2 linked regions of the Bradyrhizobium diazoefficiens genome follow. The protein of the gene in region 2 interacts with the protein of the main gene of each other region in a pairwise test. Links are inferred from orthologs where the notes say so. Each region holds a gene or a part of one and is shown on either strand. Other genes may lie near its edges.

The links. The genes of interacting proteins can lie anywhere in the genome.
Region 1: the proteins of ftsH (region 2) and hflC interact in binary tests that used the Escherichia coli proteins (3 or more experiments, as listed by UniProt). The link is inferred for Bradyrhizobium diazoefficiens from one-to-one orthologs.

The regions. Positions count from the first base shown.
Region 1 is NZ_CP067100.1:2,328,088-2,333,046, reverse strand. What follows is about bases 1,961-4,959. They hold hflC (protease modulator HflC), read right to left. Parts: upstream 3,909-4,959; coding sequence 3,012-3,908; downstream 1,961-3,011. Other genes in these bases: hflK (FtsH protease activity modulator HflK), read right to left, coding at 3,905-4,959; JJB99_RS11015 (DUF2065 domain-containing protein), read right to left, coding at 2,708-2,914; JJB99_RS11020 (Do family serine endopeptidase), read right to left, coding at 1,961-2,563. Also shown: tRNA (adenosine(37)-N6)-dimethylallyltransferase MiaA, read right to left, coding at 1-9; phosphoserine phosphatase SerB, read left to right, coding at 21-926; more of JJB99_RS11020, read right to left, coding at 1,067-1,960.
Region 2 is NZ_CP067100.1:1,751,652-1,759,769, reverse strand. What follows is about bases 2,129-5,018. They hold ftsH (ATP-dependent zinc metalloprotease FtsH), read right to left. Parts: upstream 4,590-5,018; coding sequence 2,667-4,589; downstream 2,129-2,666. Other genes in these bases: tilS (tRNA lysidine(34) synthetase TilS), read right to left, coding at 4,907-5,018; JJB99_RS08355 (ABC transporter substrate-binding protein), read right to left, coding at 2,129-2,211. Also shown: JJB99_RS08360 (nuclear transport factor 2 family protein), read right to left, coding at 505-840; more of JJB99_RS08355, read right to left, coding at 1,006-2,128; more of tilS, read right to left, coding at 5,019-5,998; tol-pal system protein YbgF, read right to left, coding at 6,063-7,109; peptidoglycan-associated lipoprotein Pal, read right to left, coding at 7,296-7,784; JJB99_RS08330 (N-acyl amino acid synthase FeeM domain-containing protein), read right to left, coding at 8,057-8,118. UniProt on the Escherichia coli protein: Acts as a processive, ATP-dependent zinc metallopeptidase for both cytoplasmic and membrane proteins. Plays a role in the quality control of integral membrane proteins.

The DNA.
Region 1 (4,959 bases), 570 kb from region 2 along the record:
CCCGCTCACGAAAACCTCAAATGTCCCTCGTCGCCACGCTGATCTGCAACCCGAACAATCCTGCGCTCGATTCCACCATCGTCGACGGCGCGCGCGCCGTCCTGCCTCAGGCGGCTCCCGCGCACTGGCTGTTCGACGGAGTTGCGGTCGATATTCCTTTCGGCGCGCAGGATAACCTCGAAGGCGACCGTCACGCCATCGAACAGCGGCTCCGCGAGCTGCGCGGCGACCTTCCGATCGATGTCGTGGTGCAGCCAGTCGGCTTCCGGCGCAAGAAGCTTTTTCTCGCCGACATGGATTCCACCATGATCGGCCAGGAATGCATCGACGAGCTGGCCGACCTCGTCGGCATGAAGGCCCATGTCGCCGGCATCACCGAACGCGCGATGCGCGGCGAGATCGAGTTCGAGCCGGCGCTGCGCGAGCGCGTCGCGCTGCTGAAGGATCTTCCCGCCAGGGTCGTCGACGAGGTGCTGGACAAGCGCATCACGCTGACCCCGGGCGGACGCGAGCTGGTCGCGACCATGCGCAAGCACGGCGCCTACACCTGCCTCGTCTCGGGCGGCTTCACGCTGTTCACCAGTGCGGTTGCCGCCAAGCTCGGCTTCCACGAGAACCGCGCCAACGAGCTCGTCGTGCGCGACGGCAAGTTCACCGGCGAGGTGAAGGAGCCGATCTTGGGCCGCGCGGCCAAGCTTGCGACGCTGGTCGATCTGATGGAGTCGTTCGATCTCGACGACATCGATTCGCTCGTGGTCGGCGACGGCGCCAACGATCTCGCGATGATCCAGGCGGCCGGGCTGGGCGTGGCGTATCACGCCAAGCCGGCAGTGGCCGCGGCCGCAGCGGCGCGGATCGATCACGGCGATCTTACGGCGCTGCTTTATGCGCAGGGGTACCGGCGCGATGAGTTTGTGGAGGCGTAGCCTTCTCTCCGCTGTCATCACCCGCGAAAGCGGGTGATCCAGTATTCCAGAGGCGGCAGTGCTCGAACCGAGAAGCCGCGGCGTACTGAATGCCCCGGTCAAGCCGGGGCATCCAGTGAGTGTGGGGCTAAGAACGTCCCTTACTGCACGCTCAGGGCCACGAACCGCAGCTCGCCCTCGCCGTTCGAGACCAGCAGCAGCACGGACTTCTTGCCGTCCTTCTTGAGCTGGTCGACGCGCTTCTGGATGTCGGCGCCGCTGGAGACGGCTTCCTGCGCGACCTCGACGATGACGTCGCCGGCAGAGAGGCGCTTCTCGGCCGCATCCGAACTGGCGTCGACGTTGGTCACGACCACGCCGTTGACGCTGTCCTTGATCTTGTAGCGCGAGCGCAGATCCTTGTTCAGCGTTGCGAGATCGAGGCCGAGCGCCTTCTGCGTCACCGGCTTCTCCGGCGGGGGTTCGTCGGTCTTCACCGCGGCCTGCACCTTGTCGGGATCCTGCAAGCGGCCGAGCGTGACCTTCTTGGTCTGCTCCTCGCCCTTGCGGATGATGACGACATCGGCCTCCTTGCCGACGGCCGTGTCGGCGACGACGCGGGAGAGATCCTTGGGATCCTTGACGTCCTTGCCGTCGAACTTGACGATGACGTCGCCGGGCTCGATGCCGGCCGGCTTGGCCGGACCCTTGTCGTCGACGCCGGCGACCAGCGCGCCGCGCGCCGGCTTGATGTTGAGGCTCTCGGCGATCTCGTCGGTGACGCTTTGGATGCGCACCCCGAGCCAGCCGCGGCGCAGCTCGCCAAACTGGCGCAACTGGTCGACGACGCCCGCGACCGTCTTCGACGGCACGGCGAACCCGATGCCAATCGAGCCGCCGGACGGCGAGATGATCAGGGTGTTGACGCCGATGACGTCGCCATCGAGGTTGAACAGCGGACCGCCGGAATTGCCGCGGTTGATGGAGGCGTCAGTCTGGATGTAGCTGTCATAGGGGCCGGAGGAGATGTCGCGGTTCTTGGCCGAGACGATGCCGGCCGTCACGGTGCCGCCGAGGCTGAACGGGTTGCCGATCGCGACCACCCAGTCGCCGAGGCGCAGCTTGTCGCTGTCGCCGAACTTCACCGCGACCAGCGGCCTTGGCGGCTTGAACTTGAGCACGGCAAGGTCCGTCTTCTTGTCGACGCCGACCAGCTCGGCCTTGATCTTGGTGCCGTCGTTGAGGATGACGTTGATCTCGTCGGCGTCGGCGATGACGTGGTTGTTGGTGACGACGACGCCGGACGTATCGATGATGAAGCCGCTCCCGAGCGAGTTGGTCTTGCGCGGCGGGCCGCTGCCGTTGTCACCGCCCTTGCTGCCGCCGCCGGGACCCTTGCGGTTCTTGAAGAAGTCGTCGAAGAACTCCTCAAAGGGCGAGCCGGGCGGCAGTTGCGGCATGGCGTTGCCGCCGCCCTTGGCCTCGACGGTCTGCGAGGTCGAAATGTTGACGACCGCGTCGATCACCTTCTCGGCGACGTCGGCGATACCGTCCGGTCCGCGCGCGGCGGCCGGCGTGCTCAATGCGCCGAACGCGCTGACGGCGAGCACAGCCAGCCCTAAGCGCAAGCGGGTCGGGGCAATGGTGGCAGCGGTCATTGTGATCTCCAGGAAACAAGGATTCGGCGTCAAGACTGCGCTCGAACGGGGGGACGGCGCAAGCGCGGACGTTAACGAGCCTCAAGGCTCCGAGAATACGGCGAAAACCGGTCTGGCGCCTTCACTTTGGCGTTGGCGGAACGCCTAAATCGGGCGGCGCATCACCCAGATCAGGATCAGGCCGGCCACGGCCGATCCGATCCCGACTGCCCGCAGGATGTTGTCCGGCGTGGCGATGGCGCTCTTCATGGCCTTGCGCATCCAGTTCGGACTTGCCGCGAACATCAAGCCTTCCAGCACGAACAGAATGCCTAAGCCGATGAGGAAGTCGGTGAACGCAATGGACCTCATCGGATTGGAACCTCCCGGCGTGCTGTTCTTGTCTGGACGAAGGGCGGCAGAGCTGCCGCCCCCGATCGCGTTGACGCCTGTCCGGCTTTTACCTGGCTCAAGGCTTGGCCGGCGTCTCGGCGGCCGTCTTGCCCGACGGGTTACCGAAATACCGGAAGAAATCCGAGTCCGGCCGCAGCAGGAAACGGGTGTCGCTCGACTTCAGCCCGTTCTCGTAGGCCGTCATCGATCGGTAGAAGGCGAAGAAGTCGGCATCCTTGCCGTAGGCCTCGGCGAACAGGCGGTTGCGCTCGGCGTCGCCGACACCGCGCGTCTGCTCGGCCTGCGACCTGGCTTCTGCCTCGATCACGGTTGCCTCACGGTCGGCCTTCGAGCGGATCTCCTGCGCCTTCTGGCCGCCCTGCGCGCGGAACTCGGCAGCCTCGCGCTCGCGCTCGGTCTTCATGCGCTGATAGACCGCCTGGCTGTTCTGCTCCGGCAGGTCGGCGCGCCGGATACGGACGTCGACGACCTGGATGCCGTAGCCGTCGGCCTCGCGATCGAGTTGCTCGCGGATGCGCTGCATCAGCTTCTCACGGTCGTCCCGCACCACGTTGATGAAGGTGACCTCGCCGAGCACGCGGCGCAGTGCCGCGTTGAGGAGCGTGGTGAGCTGGATGTTGGCGGCCTGGATCGAGCCGACGCTCTGGTAGAAGCGCAGCGCGTCCTTGATGCGATAGCGCGCGAAGGCGTCGACGACGAGCCGCTTCTGGTCGGACGCGATCGCCTCCTGCGACGGGTTCTCGAGATCGAGAATCCGCTTGTCGATGTTGATCACCGAATTCCACGGCGCCTTGAAATGCAAGCCGGGCGCGGTGACGACCTCAACGGGCTTGCCGAACTGGAGCACGATGGTCTGCTCGGTCTGCTGCACCGTGAACAGCGACATGTAGCCGACGATCACGACAAGGAGCAGCGCGAGCAGCGTGACGATACCTGTGACCGGAGACCTCATCGGGTGCCTCCGCTCGAGGGCTGACCGCTGGCAGGCGGCCGCTTGGTCGTCAATTCGTTCAGCGGGAGATAAGGCACGACGCCCTGGCCGGAGGGGCCGCCGTCATAGACGAGCTTGTCCGCGCCGCCGAGCACCCGCTCCATGGTCTCCAGATAAATCCGCTCACGCGTCACGTCCGGCGCCTTCTTGTATTCCTCGTACACCTTGAGGAAGCGCGCACTCTGGCCCTTGGCCTCGGCGACCGCCTGCTCCTTGTAGCCTTCGGCGGCCTGCAGGATCTGCGCGGCGCGTCCGCGCGCCTGCGGCACGACCTGGTTGGCATAGGTCTGGGCTTCGTTCTGCAGCTGCTCGAGGTTGGCGCGCGCCGCCTGAACGTCACGGAACGCTGCGATCACGTCGCCCGGCGGGTCGACCTTCTGCATCTGCACCTGGGTGATCTGGATACCGGAGCCGTAGGCGTCGAGCGTCCTCTGCATCAATTCCTGCACGTTCTGCTCGGTGACGTTGCGCGCGCCGGTCAGGATCGGCTGGATCTGCGAGCGGCCGATCACCTCGCGCATCGCGCTCTCGGCGACCGCCTTCACCGTGCCCTCGGGGTTCTGGATGTTGAAGAGGAAATCGCCGACGCCGTCGGGCTTGATGCGCCACAGCACGGTGAAATCGACGTCGACGATGTTCTCGTCGCCGGTCAGCATCAGGCTCTCTTCCGGCACGTCACGAATGGAGCGGCCGCGGCGCGCCGGATCGTCGATCAGCGTCATGCCGATGGAAATGGTGTTGACGCGCAGTGCCTTCGGCAGCAGCACGGTCTCGATCGGATAGGGCAGATGATAGTTCAGGCCCGGCTGCACGGTGCGGACGTGCTTGCCGAAGCGCAGCACGACGCCGAGCTCTTCGGACTGCACGCGGAAGAAACCCGACAGCAGCCAGAACGCAATGATGATCAGGATGATCAGCGTGATGCCGACGCCGGAGAAATAGCCGCCCGGCATGATCTGCTGGAGACGGTCCTGGCCGCGCCGCAGAAGGTCTTCCAGATCCGGCGGCCTCG
Region 2 (8,118 bases):
GCGAAGCTCCCTGCCCGTGCTCGTGAGATGCCCGCCTCCCAGATGTGCAGCAGCCTCGCGCAGCGCACCGGCAGTGCCGCCACTTGTCCGCAGCGAATAGGTTTCGCGTAGCTGTGTTGAAGCTGGTAAATGTGCGCGATGTCGCTGCTTCTATGCTTGGCCAGCGCTGCTTTTTTGAGCATTGCCGCATGGGGATTTCTATCCGCCGTGGCAGAACTCGACAGGTCGGGCGTTCAACCGGTGGACGCGATTTCTCGTAAATTTCAAGTCGACGAATTCATCTGGAGTGCCCGCGCACCGCAAGCGTTGAGGCGCCGGTATATCGCGACACAGGCTTGCGTTGTCCCGGCAGTCCTCTGCCTGGCCGCTCTGGTGTGGCTCAACGAGCCGCGTCGTGATGTCCGCATTTGGGGTGCGGTTGCATTCTGCTCCGTGTCGCTTCTGGTGGCAGCTCGTTTGACGTGGAAGGTGGCCCGCAGAAGAGAGTGACGCTTTTCACACTCCTCAGGGTGCAGCGACCGTAACCGTCTCTTCCAATATCTTGGGCTGACCATCCCGCTGGACGATAATTGCGCTGTAATATCCATGGAAGGGTTGATCACCGAGCTTAGCCTGCCAAGTTCCAGCGTTAAGGAGGAAGGCTCCTTCCGAACGGGAGATGAGAATTTTAGCCGAGTGGTCGTGCAGACCGAGCTTGAGCGCTTCTTGAAAGCTGCCCCGAATGGCATCGCGTCCCTCGAAGACTCCGCTGGGAGTTACTCGCACGGCATCCTCAGTGAACGCGGCCGCCATGGCATCGACATCGCCGCGATTGTAAGCTTCCGAGAAGCGCTTCTGCATCTCGGCGGTAGATGTTGTCTCAGACTTTGTCCTGCGCCCAGACGGCCGCTGGAGCGGCAAGCAGCAAGCAAATCATGGAAAAAGTCTTGAAGGGCATGGCGCCTCCTAGGCCGATCCGAGTTTGGGCGCGCATTGATTCAACCAAAACCATCCCGCGCTTAGCTATCAATTCCCCGTCTGCAGTTCGCCAAAGCGCCCCCAGCTCTTGCCGTTGAAGCGCATGAACTGCATCTGGTCCACGGGGACGTGGTCGGCCGTGCCAGTGTTGACCTTGATGCCGGGCAAAAGCATCGGCAGTTCGAGATCGCGGATCGCGTAGGCCTGCTTCAGGATGTTCTCGGTCGAGAGGTCGTCGCCGCAGGCCTTCAGCACCGCCTCCAGCGCCATCGCGCTATTGTAGGCGTTGACGTAGTTGGTGTCGTGCTGGTCGGCCTCCGGCACATACTTCGTCATGAAGTCGCGCCAGCCCTTCACGCCGGGATCGTCCTTCCAGGCGGGATCGTCAGGGTCCTTCACATAGGCCGTGGAGAGAATGCCGGTGCCGGCCTCCAGGCCCGCAGGCTCCATCACGGTCGAGACCCACACCGCGACATTGGAGAGGAACGTCATCGGACGCCAGCCGATCTCGAAGGACTTGCGGATCGCCTGGGCGGCGAATTTCGGCGTCGCCGCGATCACGAACACGTCGGCGCCGGATGCTTTCAATTTCACGATCTGGGAATCGATGGTCGGGTCCTGGATCTCGTAGGTCGCACTGGTGACAATGGAATCGTATTTCTCGCCGAGCACGTCCTTGAGGCCGGCGAGATAGTCGCGGCCGTAATCGTCATTCTGCGAGATGACGGCGAATTTCGCGCCGGGATTTTTCGCCAGCGCATAGCGCGCATAGAGCCGCGCCTCGTAGCGGAACGGCGCCTGCACGCCCATCGTCGCCTGCGGATATTGCGCGATGTCGGCGAATTTCGAGGCGCCGGAGCCGATGAACAGCTGCGGCACGTTCTTGGACTGGAGATACTTTGCGATCGCCGTGTTGTGGGCCGTGCCGATCGAGGAGAAGATCAGCGCGACTTCGTCGCTCTCGACAAGCCTTCGCGTCTGCTCGACCGATTTCGGCGGGGCGTAGCTGTCGTCGAGCGAGATCAGATTGACCTTGCGACCGTTGATGCCGCCCTTCTCGTTCAGCATCCTGAAATAGCCGACCTCGCCCTTGCCGAGTGCGCCGAAGGCCGACACCGGGCCACTATAGGGCATGGTCTGGCCGATCCTGATTTCGGTCGCGGTGACGCCGCGCATCTCGGCGGCGCGCGAAGCCGCGGGCAACAGCAGGAACGAAACGGCGCCAAGCGCGCCCAATGCCGCCGTCAGGCGCATCGGCTTCCCCTCCCATTTCTCGATGCGGTCGTGCCGCACCTTTGTTTGAAGGAGCATGCCATGGCGTCCGGCGCAGTCCAATCCCTATCGCGGCCGGATTGTAGTGATCGTAGACCGTAGGCCGGGCAAAGCGAAGCGTGTCCACCAGTTCTATCGCGGCTGCCGAGAGATCGTGGGGCACGGCGCAGGAGCGCCTTTGCCCACCTGGCGAGGCTTCGGCGTGACCACACACGCGCCTCTCGTGCCCCGGACGCGCTGCAGCGTGCAACGCTGCTGCGCAGAGCCGGGACCCAGAAGGCAACACGGGAGGATGCTGAGACGTGGGCCCCGGCTCTGCAGCGCACCGCGCCGCAAAGGCGACCCGGTGCGCTGCGTCCGGGGCACGAAAGCTGAGTTCAAGCCAACAAAAAACGCGGCGTTGCCGCCGCGTTTTTCAATCCACTCTGCCGCTTGCGTTACGCCTGCGGCTGCGGCTCCAGGCCGGGATCCGGATCGGGCCGCGGGCGCGGCTTGCCGGCCGGGGGCACGGCGGAGGCGCGCGGGGTGGTCGGCTCGAGCACGGACTCGCGGTTCGGCTTCTTGCCCTTGAGCAGGTCGACGATCTCGTCGCCGGTCAGCGTTTCGAACTCGAGCAGGCCCTTGGCCAGGGCTTCGAGGTCGGCGCGCTTCTCGGTGAGGATGCGGGTCGCTTCCTTGTAGCCTTCCTCGACCAGGCGCTTGATCTCGGAGTCGATCTTCTGGACCGTCGCTTCCGACGCGTTCTGCGTCCGCGACACCGACATGCCCAAGAACACCTCGTCCTGGTTCTCGCCGTAGGAGACTGTGCCGAGCTCTTCGGACAGGCCCCAGCGCGTCACCATCATGCGGGCGAGGCGGGTGGCCTGCTCGATGTCGGAGGCGGCACCTGAGGTCACCTTCTCGCGGCCGAAGATCAGCTCTTCGGCAACGCGGCCGCCCATCATGATGGCGAGGCGCGAAGTCATCTGCTCCAGCGACATCGACAGCTTGTCGCGTTCGGGCAGCTGCATGACCATGCCGAGCGCTCGGCCGCGCGGAATGATCGTCGCCTTGTGAATCGGATCCGTCGCGGGCACGTTGAGGCCGACGATGGCGTGGCCGCCCTCGTGATAGGCCGTCAAGAGCTTCTCTTCCTCGGTCATGACGAGCGACTTGCGCTCGGCGCCCATCATCACCTTGTCTTTGGCTTCCTCGAACTCGGCCTGCGTCACCATCCGCTTGTTGCGGCGCGCCGCGGTGAGCGCGGCTTCGTTGACGAGGTTCATCAGGTCGGCACCGGAGAAGCCCGGGGTGCCGCGCGCGATGGTCTTGAGGTTGATATCGGGCGCCAGCGGAACTTTACGGACATGAACCTTGAGGATCTGCTCGCGGCCGACGACATCAGGGTTCGGCACCACGACCTGGCGGTCGAAGCGGCCGGGACGCAAGAGCGCGGGATCGAGCACGTCCGGGCGGTTGGTGGCCGCGATCAGGATCACGCCCTCGTTGGCCTCGAAGCCGTCCATCTCGACCAGCAACTGGTTCAGCGTCTGCTCGCGCTCGTCATTGCCGCCGCCGAGACCGGCGCCGCGATGACGACCGACCGCGTCGATTTCGTCGATGAAGATGATGCAGGGCGCGTTCTTCTTGGCCTGCTCGAACATGTCGCGCACACGAGAGGCGCCGACGCCGACGAACATCTCGACGAAGTCAGAACCCGAAATGGTGAAGAAGGGCACGTTGGCTTCGCCTGCGACCGCGCGCGCGATCAGGGTCTTACCGGTGCCGGGAGGGCCGACCAGCAGCACGCCGCGCGGAATGCGGCCGCCGAGGCGCTGGAATTTGCCGGGGTCGCGCAGGAACTCGACGATTTCCTGGAGGTCCTGCTTGGCTTCGTCGACGCCAGCGACATCCTCGAAGGTGACGCGGCCATGGGCCTCCGTCAGCATCTTGGCGCGCGACTTGCCAAAACCCATCGCCTTGCCGGCGCCGCCCTGCATCTGGCGCGACAGGAAGATCCACACGCCGATCAGCGCGATGAAGGGCAGCCAGGAGACCAGCAGCGAGACGAACCACGGCACGTTGTCGCCGGGCGGCTTCGCGGTGATCTGGACCTTGCTGTCATAGAGGCGCTTGACCAGCGTCGGGTCGCTCGGCGCATAGGTCTGGAAGCTCGAGCCGTTGGTGAAGGTGCCATGGATCTCCGGACCCTGGATCACGACGTCGCGCACATTGCCGCGGTCGACTTCGCTCAGGAGCTGGGAGAAGGCGATGTCCTGCGAGGAGGCGCGCTGACCCGGATTCTGGAAGAGCGTGAACAACGCCAACAGCAGCAAGACAATGATGACCCAGAGGGCGAAATTGCGCAGATTGGCGTTCATCGATCTTCCTTCGTGGTCGCGCGGATCGCGGCCTGATCCTTCGGGAGTTATCGGGCCCAGTCACTCGACCTAGCTACTTGGGCCAAGCTATTTGGGCAAGGTGAGGAAATCCCCAAGGAATCCTCTCGGTTAGACGGATACAATTTAGGTGCCGCCCCGGTCGCTGCCAAGGGAACGAGGTGGGACTATTTATCCCATCTTAGCCCGATTCCCGCTGAAATAATGACGATGGGGCCGGGGGTTTTTGCTGCCTGGTTAAGGTGTCCTGACGCGGTGCATCGGGAACGGCCGGTGTCATGGTCCGCTCTCGTCCGCCCTTACCTGCCCTTACCCGCCTTTTGCCCGCCCTTGGACCGCCGTGCCGGCGCTGGCGCGATGTGGATACGCCCCCCGGCAAGGCTGATCAAGGCTCCCGCAAGGGTCTGCTTCAGGATCGCACGGCCATTTGCGCCGGCACGGCGCCTCGCGGTCGGACCGGTCGCAAGGGCCTGATCGAGCGCGGCCAGAAGGGTTTCGACCTTGCCGAGTTCCGCCGGTCCCTCACGGCCGAGCGCATTGATCGCTCGCAGCAGGAGCCGCAGCCGGACCTCCTCGGGAAGCAGGGCGAAGGCTGAGGCTTCGAAGCTGCGAGTGCCGGCGTGCGACGCATCGCCGCGATCCCGCAAACGGAGGAAGCGCTCGGCGCCGTCCGCCAGCACCTCAACCGCCGCATTGGCGCGGGCGAGGCGTGCGGCCAGCCGCGCCAGGCTGCGGGCATCGCCGCCCTCCGCAGCGAGCTGCGGCAGCAACGCGCGCAGCCGCGGCCGGGTAAAATTCGCATCACGGTTGGTGGGATCGTCGGCAAAGCCGATTCCGGCCCGCTTCAGGGTTGCCATCAGCTGCGACTTCGGAACGTCGAGCAGCGGCCGCGCCAGCACGATGCCGTCGCGCTCCGAAAGCCGCGCCATCGCCGACAGCCCGGCAAGTCCGCTGCCGCGGAGCATGCGCATCAACAGCGTCTCGGCCTGATCGTCGCGGGTGTGGGCGGTCAGCACATGGCTTGCGCCGGCGGCACGCGCGGCTTGCACCAGAAGACGGTAACGGGCCTCGCGCGCGGCCGCGGGCAGCCCCGTCTTCGGCTTGGCGCCGCGCCAACGCAAGGTCCGGTGCGGCAAGCCGAGCCCGGCGGCCAGCCGCTTGACCTCGCGCGCCTCGCGCGCGGCTTCCGGGCGCAGGCCGTGGTCGACGGTGACGACGGTGAGCCGCGGCCCACGCGCCAGCCCACGCTGCCAGCGTGCGGCGAGCCACATCAGCGCGACGGAGTCGGGGCCGCCGGACACCGCGAGCACCAGCGCGGGTGCGCTTTTCAGCTCGGCGAACAGCTGCTTCGCCGCGCGCGCCGAGATTGGTGAATTGTCGTCCTCTGACATGACGCTGCAATCGTCCGCGGATGGATCGACTGTTTAGCGCAACGCCATCCGCTTTGTCAGCGGATCAGCACTTCACCCGCTTCTGCTCGCGATCGACCGCGGCTTTGACACCGGCGGAGGCGCGCGGATATTTGCGGCCGACCTCGCCGAAGGCGGCGCAGGCGGCCTCCTTCTCCTTCAGCGCGGCCAGCGACTGGCCGAGCCGCAGCAACGCGTCGGGCGCTTTGGCCGATTTGTCGTATTTGGTGGTGACGGCGAGGAAGGCTTCGGCGGAGTCGCGATATTGCTGGCGTTGATAGTAGCTTTCGCCGAGCCAGTATTGCGCGTCGCCGAGCAGCGGGTCGTTCGGATATTTCTGCGCAAAGTTCTTCATGGTCTGCTCGGCGAGCGCATAGTCCTTGCGCTGCATGTAGCCGATGCCGAGGTCGAACTCGTCGCGCGGCGTGGCCGAGGGCGGCAGCGTGGTCAGGCCGACGCCGCCGGACTGCGCCGGATGGCCTTGCTGCGCCGGCGGGTAGCCGGGCTGGGCCGCCGGAGGCGCGGCCTGCGGCTGATAGCGCGGGCTGTTGTTGGAGAGATCGAGCGGCTCGCCATAGCCGCGCCCGCCAGGCGCGCCCACCTGCTGGTTACCTGCCGGCAACGGCTGCTGTCCGCCACCGAGCGCGCGCGGCGCGCCGGGCGCATTCGGGTTCTGGTTCGGATCGAACGCATCGCCGCGGCGGCGGCTGCCGGGTGCGCCGGGCGCAGCCTGCTCCTGAACGATCGGCGCGGGCGCCGCGATCTGCGGCTGCTCGTAATTCGGCTGCGCAGCCTGCTGCTGCTGGCGATAGGGACCGATTTGCGCAGGCGGCGCGGCGGAGACACTGGGCTGGACCGGCACCTGTCCGGGGGCGGCCTGCGCGCCGCCTTCGAGCGCCCGCAGGCGCTGTTCGAGCTGGCGGTTGCGGTATTGCAGCTCTTCGTTCTGGCCGGTGAGCTGGCGCAGCTGGTTCTCCAGCCGCTCGATCCGCATCTCGGGATCATCATCCGTCTGGGCGAATCCGGGCGAGCACAGGGAGAGCAGCGCGGCGGTCGCCACGGTGCCGGTAAAAACCTTCAATATGGATGACATCTTGCCCTGACGACGAAAGCGAAATGGCCTGCGACGGAACTTCGACGCGCCACACATTGAAGGGGAGTACGCCAAAAATGTGACTGCTACAAAGGGGTTTCTGTCACAGATCGCTGAAACGAAACCGGCGCCCGTGAGGGCGCCGGCATGATCTGTCTCTGAAGCTGAACTGCAGCTGACTGATAGTTACGAACTCGCGTTCAGCACGGTCACGGCGCGGCGGTTCTGCGACCAGCAGGAGATGTCGTTGCAGACGGCCACCGGACGCTCCTTGCCGTAGGAGATCGTGCGCATGCGGTTCGGGTCGATGCCGCGCGAGGCGAGGAACGAGCGCACCGACTGGGCTCTCCGGGCGCCGAGCGCGATGTTGTATTCGCGGGTGCCGCGCTCGTCGGCGTGGCCTTCAATGGTGAAGGAGTAGCGCGGATAGCTCTGGAGCCACTGCGCCTGCTTCTCCAGGGTCACGATCGCCTGCGGGGTCAGATCGGTCTGGTCGCTCTCGAAGAACACACGGTCGCCGACATTGACGACGAAGTCCTGCTGGCTGCCCGGCGTCGCCGCATTGGCCATCGCATCGGTCGGACCGTTCTGCTTGGCGCAGGCCCCCATCGACAGCGCAATTGCAACCAGCGCAGCCAGCTTCAATCCCTGGAGGATACGCATAGGATATTTCATTCCGGAGCCTCCACGCTCACGTTCGTCCACTCGTTCCGGTCTACAGGGGGTTGGTTAAGCGAACGTTCCGTCAACCTTGATGGAACCTTGCCTCAGCCGGTCAAATGCCCCCAACCAGCGAAAAGCAATCGTCATGGTTAATGGGTTGTAAATGTGGCGCGAGGGTGAAGGCAAGCCCGCGCTGGCCGGCGAAAACGCCGTTCTTGCTGGAATTTTCGGCCGTGTTGCCGGACGCCGCGACGGGAGGAACCTGCGGGGAGCCGACGGCCGCCTCAGGCGGGACTGAGGGGCGCCGCAACGAGCGTCGGCCGCGACGCAGCCTGGCGCTGGCCGA